4 regions of the Bacillus sp. JJ1562 genome follow, and region 1 is predicted to be linked to each of the others. Evidence: riboswitches for the same ligand, from Rfam matches in the RefSeq annotation. Region 1 holds a riboswitch; each other region holds the start of a gene.
The links. A riboswitch is a leader RNA that binds a small molecule or an ion and turns the genes downstream of it on or off. The one in region 1 is predicted to bind cyclic di-GMP.
Positions count from the first base shown of each region.

Region 2: it holds a riboswitch for cyclic di-GMP, as region 1 does, so the genes downstream of both, V7097_RS09360 (DUF3789 domain-containing protein) here and V7097_RS06420 (OmpL47-type beta-barrel domain-containing protein) in region 1, are expected to answer to the same signal.
Region 3: it holds a riboswitch for cyclic di-GMP, as region 1 does, so the genes downstream of both, V7097_RS16075 (hypothetical protein) here and V7097_RS06420 (OmpL47-type beta-barrel domain-containing protein) in region 1, are expected to answer to the same signal.
Region 4: it holds a riboswitch for cyclic di-GMP, as region 1 does, so the genes downstream of both, V7097_RS23790 (hypothetical protein) here and V7097_RS06420 (OmpL47-type beta-barrel domain-containing protein) in region 1, are expected to answer to the same signal.

Region 1 is NZ_JBALOQ010000009.1:64,990-68,176, reverse strand. It holds gene V7097_RS06420 (OmpL47-type beta-barrel domain-containing protein) at 1-1,346, opposite strand, end outside; cyclic di-GMP riboswitch class I at 1,428-1,513, opposite strand; gene V7097_RS06415 (flagellar protein FliT) at 1,663-2,013, opposite strand; gene fliS (flagellar export chaperone FliS) at 2,013-2,414, opposite strand; gene V7097_RS06405 (flagellar hook-associated protein 2) at 2,430-3,187, opposite strand, start outside.
Region 2 is NZ_JBALOQ010000015.1:10,649-13,835, forward strand. It holds gene V7097_RS09345 (hypothetical protein) at 1-344, opposite strand, end outside; gene V7097_RS09350 (hypothetical protein) at 316-537, opposite strand; gene V7097_RS09355 (hypothetical protein) at 620-931, opposite strand; cyclic di-GMP riboswitch class I at 1,224-1,308, shown strand; gene V7097_RS09360 (DUF3789 domain-containing protein) at 1,359-1,466, shown strand; gene V7097_RS09365 (GNAT family N-acetyltransferase) at 2,241-2,780, opposite strand.
Region 3 is NZ_JBALOQ010000024.1:64,744-67,930, forward strand. It holds gene V7097_RS16070 (glycerophosphodiester phosphodiesterase) at 1-732, opposite strand, end outside; gene V7097_RS16075 (hypothetical protein) at 1,180-1,413, opposite strand; cyclic di-GMP riboswitch class I at 1,864-1,949, opposite strand; gene V7097_RS16080 (hypothetical protein) at 2,418-2,786, opposite strand; gene V7097_RS16085 (AAA family ATPase) at 2,919-3,187, opposite strand, start outside.
Region 4 is NZ_JBALOQ010000057.1:45,521-48,707, reverse strand. It holds gene V7097_RS23800 (acetylglutamate kinase) at 1-75, opposite strand, end outside; gene V7097_RS23795 (CPBP family intramembrane glutamic endopeptidase) at 429-1,268, shown strand; cyclic di-GMP riboswitch class I at 1,549-1,634, shown strand; gene V7097_RS23790 (hypothetical protein) at 1,708-2,406, shown strand; gene V7097_RS23785 (HD-GYP domain-containing protein) at 2,496-3,187, shown strand, end outside.

The DNA of each region.
Region 1 (3,187 bases):
GCCATATTTCCAAAAGTAGTCGTAGTAGAAGTACTTGATAATGTTCTTACATTCACCTTAGAGCCGTCATTTTTCACTTGGTAAACATAATAATTGGTCGTATTAGAAGTTGGTTCCCATTCTAGCACTACGTCATTTCCATTTTTTACATAAGAGGTAACTTTGCTCGGTGCCTGCATTTCAACGTGATCAATCGTTAATGAAACTCTCGAACCCTCTAATGATTCTCCAAATCTAGCATTGTAAGAATGGATTTCAAATTCATACTCACCAGCTTCTGATTTAGAATATGTGGTAGTCGTAGTAGAAACTGTACTTTTTAATACTTTTTCTCCATCGATAATTTGATAGATTTTATAGCTAGTAGCATTTGGAGCGCTGTTCCAAGTTAGCTTTATATCATTAAGATTTAGTAATTGGTATGAAAAATTGGCTGGTGCCTCCATTGTGATTTCATTTACAACGACGGCTAAAACTTCTCCACCATTTGACTCACCAAAACGGTCACTATATGACTGAACTTCATACTTATAGCTGCCGGGTGCTACATTTGTTAGTTTTATAGATGTCTTATCAGTTTTTTCAATTAGTTCTTTACCATTATCGGTAATTTTATATAGTCTATATTCTGTTGTAAAAGGAACTGATGTCCAACTGAAGGTAACGTCATTTCCATTTGTAATAGAATATTTGAAATTACTCGGTGTTTCCATCTCTGGATGAACCACCTCAGCAGGTATTTGCGCTGAAACAGGGGATTCTCCATATAAAGAGTTAACCGCAGAAACAGCATATTGATAGTTTCCTTCTGCTACGTTCGTAATTGTATGAGTATTCTTTGTTGGAGAAGCTAGTAACGTAAGCTGCCCATCCTCAGAAACCTGATAAAGATTGTATGATTCTGCATATTTAAGTGCATCCCAGGATAAAACAACATTGTTTCCGTTCGAAATTTTAAATGAAAGATTGGATGGCTCGACCATCTCTGGATATGTAACAGTAAAACTGATAGGAGCACTTGGTCCAGACTCCCCATCCGAATTTAGGGTTGAAATAACAAATGTATAGGTACCTTCTGGAAGATCCTTCATTAGATAACTATTAGAATTCACCTTATCTTTTAAAATAAGCTGTCCATCAGTTATTTCGTAGATGTTGTATCCAATTGCTCCATATACAGAATTCCAATTGAGTTTAATATCATCTGGAGTTACCTCCTGATATGAAATATCGCTTGGAGGCAACATACTACCACTAGCGAGTGCATTGCCCAATGGGAAAAATAATTGAACAACCATTAGAAGCAATGCGAGAAAAGTAACATTTCTTTTTAAGATTTTCTTCATTCTTTAGTCCTACCTTTCTAAAAAAAGCCAAAAGAAAAAGAACCTCGTACAAGGTTCATAGGTAGATAGACTATGAGTCCTTGTGGCAACCGGCTACCATCCACATGTTGTGGGTCAGGCCCTTGGCTTTGCGTCCTATGATTTCCCATAGTTTGCCTTTTTCACTTTGGTTTTTTGTTATTCATTACCTATTATCATACTATTTTCCTAACGAATTGAAAAGGTCTATTTTACTAGTTATAGTCAATTTATCCTTATTTAACAGAAAAATCTAGCAAAATAAACCGAGTAGCGTATGCACTACTCGGTATGAACTCTATTTTCTTTTATCGAAAAACATTCCATCATCTGGTCCTGATTGATAAGGATTAGAATATTTTTTTGAAGATGCTTTACTTTTTTTCAATTGGGCTAAATCCATCTGAATCTCGAGTTTGAATTCTGCTAATTTAGCATCAATGATTTTATTCATACGAACAATTTCAGCGCCTAATTGTTTTTCTTTTTCAGTAAAAGGTGGCTTAATCTCTGGAATCAGGGTTTCACGTGAATCTAAAAAGGTGTTAATTCTTTCGATCTCTTCTTCCCGTTTCTCTTTTGGGATTGGTTGTGAAACTATGTCTAATAGCTTTTCTGTAACCCTAGAAAGAGAGTCTAGTGCATTCACTACACTTGCCCGCCTTGAACATGCTGTCGTTGACGGTTAATTTGAATAACTTGTTTCCACGTGTCACGGAATTCAGTTACAAGACCTTCAACTTCAGAAAGAACATCTAAGTCATTTTTGATATTAACATCGATTAACCGGCGATTGATATAGTCATACATGGTCATCATGGTCTTAGATACTTCAACATTTGGATCAAGTGAAACCATCAGTTCTCTAATGATATTTTGCGCCTTTTGAAGATTTTTATTTTTTTCTTGAATGTTTTTTTCTTCAATTGCTTTTCTAGAAAGCTTAATAAATTTTAAACAACCGTTATACAGCATTAAAGTTAGCTCTCCAGGCGAAGCTGTTGTGACGGTATTAGTTTGATACGCTTGATATGGGTTACCTATCGCCATTTCTTACACTCCCTTTTAATAGCTAAACTGTTGCATTAAAAACGCCGACTGTGAGTTTGCACGCTGAATAGCTTTTTCCATTTCAGTAAATTGACGCCAATAGCGATCCTCAATTTTGAGTAATCGAGCCGCAAAACTATCTATCCGATCGTCCACATTATCCAGATTTCGACCAATAGTAAATGAATTATTTTCAGAAAAGGCTTTACCAGCTTTCAGTTCTATTCCACTCATCGTTTCTTTTATAGAATCTCTAAGTCTCCTTGCGATTCCTTTTTCTTCCGTTGTAGGCCCATCTTTTTGAAAAAGCTCATAAATGGTATTTGGATTATTGGAGATAGCTTCACGAAGTTTGCCTTCGTCAATGATCAACTTTCCTTTATCCAAATAGTTTTTAGATGTTGTAATACCAATATCCGATAGTTGGTCAAACCCTGTTCCAGTACCCGATATAGGCGTATATAATTGCTGCCTCATTTTATTTGTACTTGAGATTAAAATAGAATCACGGTAAAGGGTTCCTTTGCGCGCTTCCTTTTCCCATTTTTCAATTTGGTCTTCCGTCATATCCTCTTTCTGAGCATCCGTAAGAGGCTGATAATTGCGATTCGACTTTTCAATTGTTTTTGAGTTGATATTCGTAATTAATTCATTGTATTTATCTACGAACGAAACTATTGTAGATAGTATTGAATCCACATCAGGAGAAGAAGAAAATGTTACTGCTTGTCCGGTTAAGGTATTTATATCACCTGTTACTTGTTTTAATGTAT
Region 2 (3,187 bases), on a different contig from region 1:
ATCGCCTTGAAAAATCCAAAGATAGGATGATCCCACACTGAATTGTAATTACCTGTGCTTAATTCTTTCAACATCTCTATTACATCATCGGTTGATAAGTGCATATATTTAGGCTTGGATTCTGGATAGACTTTAACGGAATCATAAAATACATTTCGTGTATTATCTCTCCATGATACGCCTGCCATTATTGGTCTATCTTCGGGGAGAATATAGCACTGTTCAGGTTTTAAAACAAAAGTTGATGACAGGACATTGTTAACAAACAATTGTATAGCTTGCCCTTGTCTTACGGCTTTCAATATGTCACCAGCTTTAGCGCCATAAAGTACACCACGTTCCATCCGTTTTCTTTGCTCCGATATTAGTTGATGCACTCTCTGCGGTTAATTCGTCAACCAATCGATTATGAGCTTCTTGTAATTCATCAGAAGGAGTCTTAAACTGTTCTTTTAATTGAGAGGCAGTATAGGTAGGAGAAGGGATGTCGGGCAAATCTGTAATTTTCTTTACAAAGTTGTTTATTTTGGTAAACATCTATTTCACCTCGTTTTGTGTGTTCCACTTGATGCCTAATGAAGTCACACCTAAACTTTCGTCTAATTCGTTATTTTCGAGTCTAATTTGGAAGTGTGTTACCTTTTTTCTCTTTTAACTTTTTACTCATTTCTTGTTGTACATCTGAAGCTTTAAAAGAAAAACGAGTAAAATCAAAAATTAGGAAAATTAATTTATCCCCACGTTTTAGATCTACAAAGCTTACATCTTTTCTATCTGTTCGAACATACAACTTACAAGATGTATGGTCACTTGGTTTTAATGAATAAAAGATACGATTTATAATTTTATATCGTTCAGGAACATTGAAATCTAACATTTTAGAACACCAATACGCATTAATAGGTTTTCCATCATCATTATAAGGTGTCAAATGCTCTGTCTTCTTGAATCGGTAGACCATCCTATCTTTTGAGCTACCAAAATACAAATAACCTTTAAACACCATGAATGATGAAGCGTGTATATTGTCGTAGATGTACCATTCTTTAATTTGGTAATCGTAGACATACACCTTGCCATTAAGCGCAAGCCAGTAACGCTTGTCATAGAGTAGTAATGAAAAAGTATTTTTGGATACAAAGGAAAAGATAACTACTTAATATAGGTATTTAGGCACTGTTCATTTTCGAATAGTGGGTTATGCTAGGATAAAAGGCATAAATCGTACGAAAGGGCAAAGCCATTGAAAGGTGGCGGCGCAAAACTATAGGGGCTAAAATCCTAGGATGATGCCAGCCAGTTGCCGAATACAAGAACCTTCTACGATTTGTGAAATACCTTAGTAGGAGGCATTTTTTATGTTGTTATTTATTTTGGGGCTAACCTTAGGTAGTATCGCTTCAGTGTTCATTATGAGCCTAATGGTAGTATCGAAGCGGGCAGATGAAATGTCAGAAGAAATTTAGAATCTAGGAAACATCCTTAGATTTTTTGGTAGATTATTACTCATTGGCACACTACTACAAGAAAGAAATAAGTACAATAATTGATTTAATGAAACATTAAAAGGGAAGCAAAAATATTCAAATGCTTCCCTTTTTTAATTACTAAGAAGTAATTGATAAGTGAGAAATTGACGTTAGTTTTTCAGTGGCCTTGTTGAAAACTGGTACTTTATTAACATCTACTAAACCTAAATATTATTTGCAAGTACATGCAATCTAGCATGTAGAGCCGCCTTTCACAACTATATGATTGGCGGCTTTTGTTTTTGTATAGATTGAATTCCTAAGAATAGTTTGGATGTTATTCGTGTGGTCTTGAATACTTGATGAATGATACTTGGAATGATTATTGAGATTAAGATTATTAGCCAAATATCCCTTTTTGTATACTCTGCTAATACAGTTAATAAAAAAATATGTAAATACATAATGGTTAATGATGATTCACCAATTCTGGATAGTATTTTATTAATAGCAATTTTGGATTCCAGTTGTGTCATCGTGAATTACGTCACCTTTGACAAATTGACCATCATCGCACTTGAAACTTTTAACATTAACGAAGTATTCAACTTTTTTCGCGTTCTGTGCGAAATAAGACAAAGACTATAGGAATTCTTGGTTGGTTTTTCCGTATTCTTCCGCCAAATCTTCCGATTCTACCAACTTGAATTGCTAGTTCTAGTTTTCCATTCGTCAAATCGTTGGCGAGACCTTATATAGAGTATCTTGCTGCTATCTTAATTCTTTTTGAAAAACGATGAAATTGCAAGGGATAGCCAGCATCTCCGCCAACCTTGGGAACGAAGCATCTATGGTTTCTGTATGAATCGGTTGATAGCCGATACGAGAATACCAGTTTCCCAAGATTACTTTGTCTGGGTGAGAACCTTCCTGAGGTACTAACAATTCAAGTTGCATTTTACGAAATTGTTCTTTTTGACACTTCTGTTCAGCAAAGCGGATTAGCTCTCGTCCAACGCCAGTCCCTTGGTATTTATCATCCACAGCTAGCATTCCGAATTCTCCCGTTTCTTTGTCAACCTGTCGAACACGGACACAACCAACAATTTGCCCCATTGATTGAGCTACGGCAATCTCACCGCTGTTCGTTAACTCTGCCACTTCCGCTGCTGTCGTACGGAAAGCACCAGGTATCCAAAGACTTCCCTCAGATGCCGCATATACACGGTTAACTATGTTCGCAATGTGCTCCATTTCCACTATATTTGTACTCTCGTTACAAGGTAACATTTGTATCTCGATTGACTGCATAATAAGTCGATACCTCCATATCACTGTTCAACTAATGGAGCTTCAAGAAGCGGTACGGCATAACTAATACATTAGTAATTACCTTTCTTCTTAACAAGATTCATAGTTGTATGTCTTTACATTCCTATCCTAACAATTATTTCAAATTCCCCTCACTTGTACAACGATTTATTCCACGATTTTGGTCAATTTGAGGTACGTTCATTTTCATTTACAAGTATGATGCTTTCCCCTTTGCAATCCTTCGTCTGTTTTAGAGTGCACTTAGGGCCTGGGCCTATTATCCTATTAAGCCGGAATGACTGTCAATCATGTGTAATCTATATTAAAATATAGTTGGAAGATTATGAGAATGTATAGAAATGTGGTGATGTTGTGTCCTCCATCCGTATATCGAGAATTGTGAA
Region 3 (3,187 bases), on a different contig from region 1:
TTGCATACCAAGAGAGTGAACTTGATTCACTAATTCATCTGTCACCATTCCATAATGGGGGTTAAACCAATCCGCATATGTTGAAAATTCTTGTAAAGCTTTCATTGTTGTATCTGCACGGTTAGAAGTTATTACACCAATCGGGACATTAGGAAGAAGCTTGTTCATTTTTTTCATGGATTCAAAGTTAAAAGATTGAATAAGGATTTTTTCATTTTGCGGTTTATCGAGATTTCGTTCTTTTAATGCTTCTGCTACTTGTTCTTCAATACCAGGGTATAGCTCCGGAGCCTTTAATTCTATGAAAATTCCAATTTTCCCACGGTAACGATCAAGAATCTCTTCAAATGTTGGGATTTGTTCTCCTGCAAATTGTTCCCCTTTCCAGCTACCTGCATCAAGACTTCTAAGGCTTCTAAACTGTTCAAATGTTAAATCTCCTACTTTTCCTGTTCCATTTGTTGTACGATCCACTGTTGTATCATGAATCAATACTAATTCACCATCTTTACTTCTTTGAACATCAATTTCAATATAATCGGCTTTCATATCAACTGCTAAATCATAACCAGAAACTGTGTTTTCAGGAGCATGACCTGATGCACCACGGTGTGCTACATTTTCCACTTGTTTTCTTTCGCCTACTGTCGGTCCTTCTGCAAACGCCTGACCAAATGGGCTTAATAACAACGAAAAGGCCATCCCTGTACCGATTAATAATTTTTTGCTCATATTCTCCATCTCCTATCTAAAATATGTATTCAAACATATTCTAGAAAAGGGATGTTAAGCTAGTATATAGATATGTTCATAGCTTGATAACAATTGTGTTAACAAAATTCAACCTTTTTCCTTACGTTTTTTTACAATTCTGCAAATTAATTTATAGAATAGGGATACTCTATTACTACATTTTACTTACGACACTCGATAATGTGATACTAAACATTATGACTAGTTCATTTCTAAAACCCATCTCTAGTGAGTGTGGATTTTCCCTCTAAAGTAGTAATCCTTCTTAAAGTAATGCACCCGCTTAAATAAATTTTTTCACAATATTGTCAGCGCGTCGGACCACCCGTCGTAAACGTACTGATCTCCGGGGTGACCGTCAAATCCGCGCAGGTAGAAAGTCATCTCGGTGCGGTAACTCACCTTCAAAAAGCTCAACTAAAACCTTTAATCAACACCCACCATAGAACCTCTAACCTGTTCATATGCTTTTTCAATATTCAACAATAAATCTTTCCGAAATATATCACTACATATAAAAACATTCGTAATTTCACTTTTTACCGATGAATAGGCAAATTCTATACTTTTACTTAAAGACAAATTTTGCAATTTTTCAGTAGACATTTGGTTCACTATTTCTTTTTCGAAATATTCAACAGTTCCAAATAACACGGTCAAGATAAACATCTCCTTATTATATGAAAATCATAGCTAGAACAGCCAATATCTGTTAAGCTAACTACCTTACTAATTTATATTTACAGACGGTGGATATGAATTTCAGATTATTCTTAAACATATTGTCTTGTTTGCTTCTCTTTATTTAATAATACTTCAAACGACTTTTTTCTATTGAATCTAGCACTGCGACATTCTGAACAATTCATAAAGCGATTTCCTTTATCATAAAAGTCATTAACGGATTTTAGTTCTTTACACTTAAAACAAACTTGTTCTTTACTGATAGTCTTCATCTTATTTCAACCTTCTTTCGTATTAATCAAGATTCATTTTATAGCCATTTATAGAAGCTCCTTTGTTTTTAAAATAAAAAAATCCACCAAAAAGATGGTGGATAAATTTGGATAAATGGTTATTTCTATAACCGATATATTTATTCACAAACTTTTTGGCAACTCGGCTATCATAGTTATCAGAACCTTAGACCCGCAGCTTTGCGTCCTTACCTTTCGATAAGTTTGCCTTTTTCAATTTTTGTCAATAGTTTAAATAAACCAATTTAACTATAAAACGAAAGTTGGAGTTTTTCAACAATTTTCAACAAAATACTGCAAAATCATCCCTAAAATAGATAATTATACCTGTATAACGAGTTGGGTCCTTTGGCGGCCTGCCAAAAGCTGATTCAGCAAATGACCTTCAATACAGGTGTATTATAATGAAGTCAACAATAGGTCACAATCTTAGAATGTTAAGATTCCAAAAAAAACTAACCAGTCACAAGTTGCTCAAGCTATTGGATTTAGTGAAAATTCTTTAATTAGATTTGAGATTGCCTAAAGGACCCTGAATGAAAAGTTAATTTATAAGTTTGAGGAGTTTTACGAAGTAAGTGTTTCAAAGATAAAAGTTGAATAAAATAGCCCACACAACTGTGAGGGCTATAATAATAATAATAATAAAAGTCCTACCTCTGAAGAAATAGATTGCTTACCCAATCCTTATTGTTTTGTAATTGCTCCCATACCTTCTAGCACAATTTTTGCATCCTTATTAAAATAAGGAATTATAGCCTCACGAAGCAATAGCTGAGAGTTTTCTTTTATTAATAATTTTATTCCTCTTAAATCAAACCTTGTAGAGTAAGTATTAATTGTATTTATTATAGCTAATTCATTTCTTTGTAACGGCTTGTAATTTGAATTATGCATGTCAATTAGGACTTTCAATAGATCTCGAGCATTTCTATTTAGGAAATTCCTTTTAGAATTTAGAAAATCGATATTTTCTTCAATGTATTTTCTTGCCGTGACTAGATCAAGTTCATCCACGCTGTTGTTAATTTCTTTAATTATCTGTTCGATATCCATATATAAGCTCCTTTAAAATATGTCGAATATTGTCTGCTAATATTGATATCGGTTAGAATCCCAAAGAGTTAAGATTGCCTCAAATAATAAAAAAGCCCTATCTTCGAGGAGACAGGGCACACTTGGGAAATATTAATTAATCTTGTTTAGCTTTTCTTTTATATTGTTGATAATAACATTGACGCTAACTTTTTCGGTGTCTATGTACTCTGCAAAGTCGTTTTCTATATAGGCTTTCAAGCATTTTTCAGTTTGTTGAAAACACCAATTTCCTTCTTCCTCACCACGTTTCCTCAGCCTTTCGTAAATGGTTTCTTTACTAGCCGTCAAACAAAAATGATACGTTTGCTCATCCATACTTTTGAAACCATTATATATGTAATGAAAGTATTCTAGTTTCC
Region 4 (3,187 bases), on a different contig from region 1:
AGCTAAACGCATAGCATTACTTAAACGAACTTCCTGTTTACTAATACAAGAACCGTTGAACCAAGGATTTTCCATGGTTTCACCCCCCTTTTTTATGGATTAATACATATCTAAGATAGAAAGGGATCTGAGGTATAGGTAATTGATCATGTTATGAAAATTAACAATTGGAACCAGGAGTGTCTGAAACCAATTTTACAAAATAGGAGTGAAAAATCCGTTATGATAAATGCATTGAATCCCAGTTGATGCTAACTTTTCTACAAAAATTGCAAGAGAAAATTAGGCAACCGACTCTTCACTATATTGTCTTTATTAATATTTGAGCAGGAGTGTAGCATTTTATTCAATTTTAAAAAGTAAAATGGATTAGACAGTAGTACTTCAGTCATAATCCTTTTTAGGAATTAAGAAGGGGAGCGAAAGATATGCATTGGGGAAAGGTAGTAATGCATAGTTTGTGCTTGGTAATGTTATTTTTAGCAGCTGTTATTTTTGTAAATCCACTGACGGATTGGATTCATAACGATACAATTCGTGTTGTTGTTAAAGAGTTTATACGTATAGTGGTTACTCTTGGACTATTCTGGCTGTACGCCATGCTTTTTTTAAAAAAGTCGAGTGCATATTTTCGTATTCATAAACTAATCAAGATGGATAAATTGTGGGTCTTTGTAGGACTATTGCTTCCACTTACAGTGATTGTTTTTTATGTGTTTATGCAATACGCTATTTTTGAACGGCAAGACCAACTTTCTATCCCATCTATAGTAGCGATTATCGTTGGATCGCTCATTACGGCATTCTCTGCCGGAGTGATTGAAGAAGTTTTGTTCCGAGGCTATTTGTTTAAGCTAATCGAAGACAAATGGAATGTGGCAACTGCAGTTTTAGTGAATTCCATTTTATTTGGTGCACTGCATTTACTCACCCTCAATGGGCTTCAGTTACTTGATGTATGTTTGATCCTTATCGCAGGCACTTTGGTTGGTATAATGTTTTCGCTAATTGTTTATAAAACGGGGACAATATGGAATGCAGTTGTAGTGCATATTATCTGGAACTTTTTCTTAAACTCTACTATTATACAATTTGCATCAAAGACCGATAAAAATCATTCCTCACTAGTGATGTTAAGGTTTAAATCGAATGACCTTTGGATTACGGGTGGTTCTTTTGGAATTGAAGTTTCTATCCCTGTTGTCGTACTGTATGTACTAACTATCAGTTGGCTTCTCTTTCAGAAATCTGAATTCAGGAAGGTATAAGAATAGAGACTGTCCCTTGATATAAGAGGGGTTGTCATATTTTAAAGTTTGTTGATTTGTTGATTTTATTTATGTCTAGTTCTATTAACTTTAATGCAGCTAAACCAATGGCTGAGTGAAAAAATATTTTAACGTATGAAAATAGGAAACTTTATTTTTTTCAGAAAATCTAAATTTTTTACAAAGAAATCTAATTAATTTTATAAAAATACAAAATATTACAAAATTAGCTATAGATATAGTTCATTAGTCCTTGTATAATAATGGTAGATAATATAATAGACTCAAAGGGCAACCTATCTGAAAGGATATGGACGCAAAACTACAGGGGCTAAAGTATGACTACTATGCCAGCCAGTTGCGAAATGGAAAAGGCCCGTTTATATGAAATGGGTCTTTTCTATTGTCTACATAGTTAAAAGTGGGGAGGAGTAATCATATGAAAAAGGTTTTCTCGATTTTAATTTCAATCACCATTTTTTTAGGGGTAGGATTTCCAGTTTTTGCAGCTGAAGATGAAGATGAAGATGTTCGAAAAGCAATTGAATTAATTGAAAAGACAAACAAGGAAATTGATGAAAAGATTGAAAAAGCAGTAAATAAAGCAGATAAGTTACAAGCCGAATACCTTCTTGACATTCGTAAAATTGAAGAAGGAGATACTGTAGTTAAATTAAAAGAAGAAAAAGAAAAAGTATTGTCTGACTTAGTAGCTACTCGAAACGATTTGAAAAAACGAGAAAAAATAAATAAAAAATTAGAAGAAATTAATACAAAGCTTAGTAATGAGGAAGCAAAAATTAATAGTAAAATCGCAGAAATCAAGCAGGACATAGAAGAGGCAACCCATCAACTAATAACTGCAGATGATAAGGATACAAAAAAAATGGAAGAAAAAATTAACAAATTAGAAGATAAATTGGAAAAAAGATCAGAGAAGTATCATGAAAAAACAGAACGGTATACAAAAGACTTAGATAAGGTTATTACGGATATTTATAATGAAACACTTAAAATGTCATCGGAAACTATTAAAAAGGCTGCAAAAAAGGGAGTTCAGGCTGAATGTAGCTGGAAGCTTGTTCGTTTTGCAGATAAGTGGGTTTGGATTGACCCTATTAAAGTAGTGGGTTGGTAAAATAGTTTTACAATTCTGAATAAAAATGTAGTACAATAAAAACGAGTTCTATGTAGAACTCGTTTTTATTGATTGTAAGGTGGGATAGTATGGCCGGTTTTACAATTGGAAAACAAGGAACATTCCTAGAAACAGTTAATTTTGATAATAACCTTGAGATTAGTTTAGTTACTCGAGGGGATGGAGTGGAAATAATAACACAATCTATTGGCGAAGGAAAATTATTCTATGTTTATCCCAGTGAAAATGTAGATGCTTTAGAGTTTTATTATATTTTATCTGGAGAAGTCGAGTGTGAACTTAATAATAAAAAGCATATATTAGGTCCGGAAGACTTCTTCTCAGCCAAAGGGATTAGCGATCCAATCCACTTTACTGCGCTGTCCAAGGTAACCTTACTATGTGTATTTACCGAACAAATCTTTGTCCATATAAGTAAGGATATATCCTCTCTTATAGAAATTAAGAAACAAGTAGAAATAAAAGATAGATATACTCAAAAACATAGTGATCGGGTGGCAAATTATTCCGTAAAAATAGCTAAAAAACTAAAATTAGATAAAGAGCGTTTAGTGAATTTAACGACGGCATCTGTACTTCATGACATCGGTAAAATTAATGTGCCAATTGAGATTTTAAATAAACCAGGGCGATTAACGGATGAAGAATATGAAATTATCAAGAAACACCCAGTAGATGGTGCAGAAATGATTAAGGACTCTTATTATAAGGAACTTGCTCCTATTATTGAACAGCATCATGAAAGGCTGAATGGAAGCGG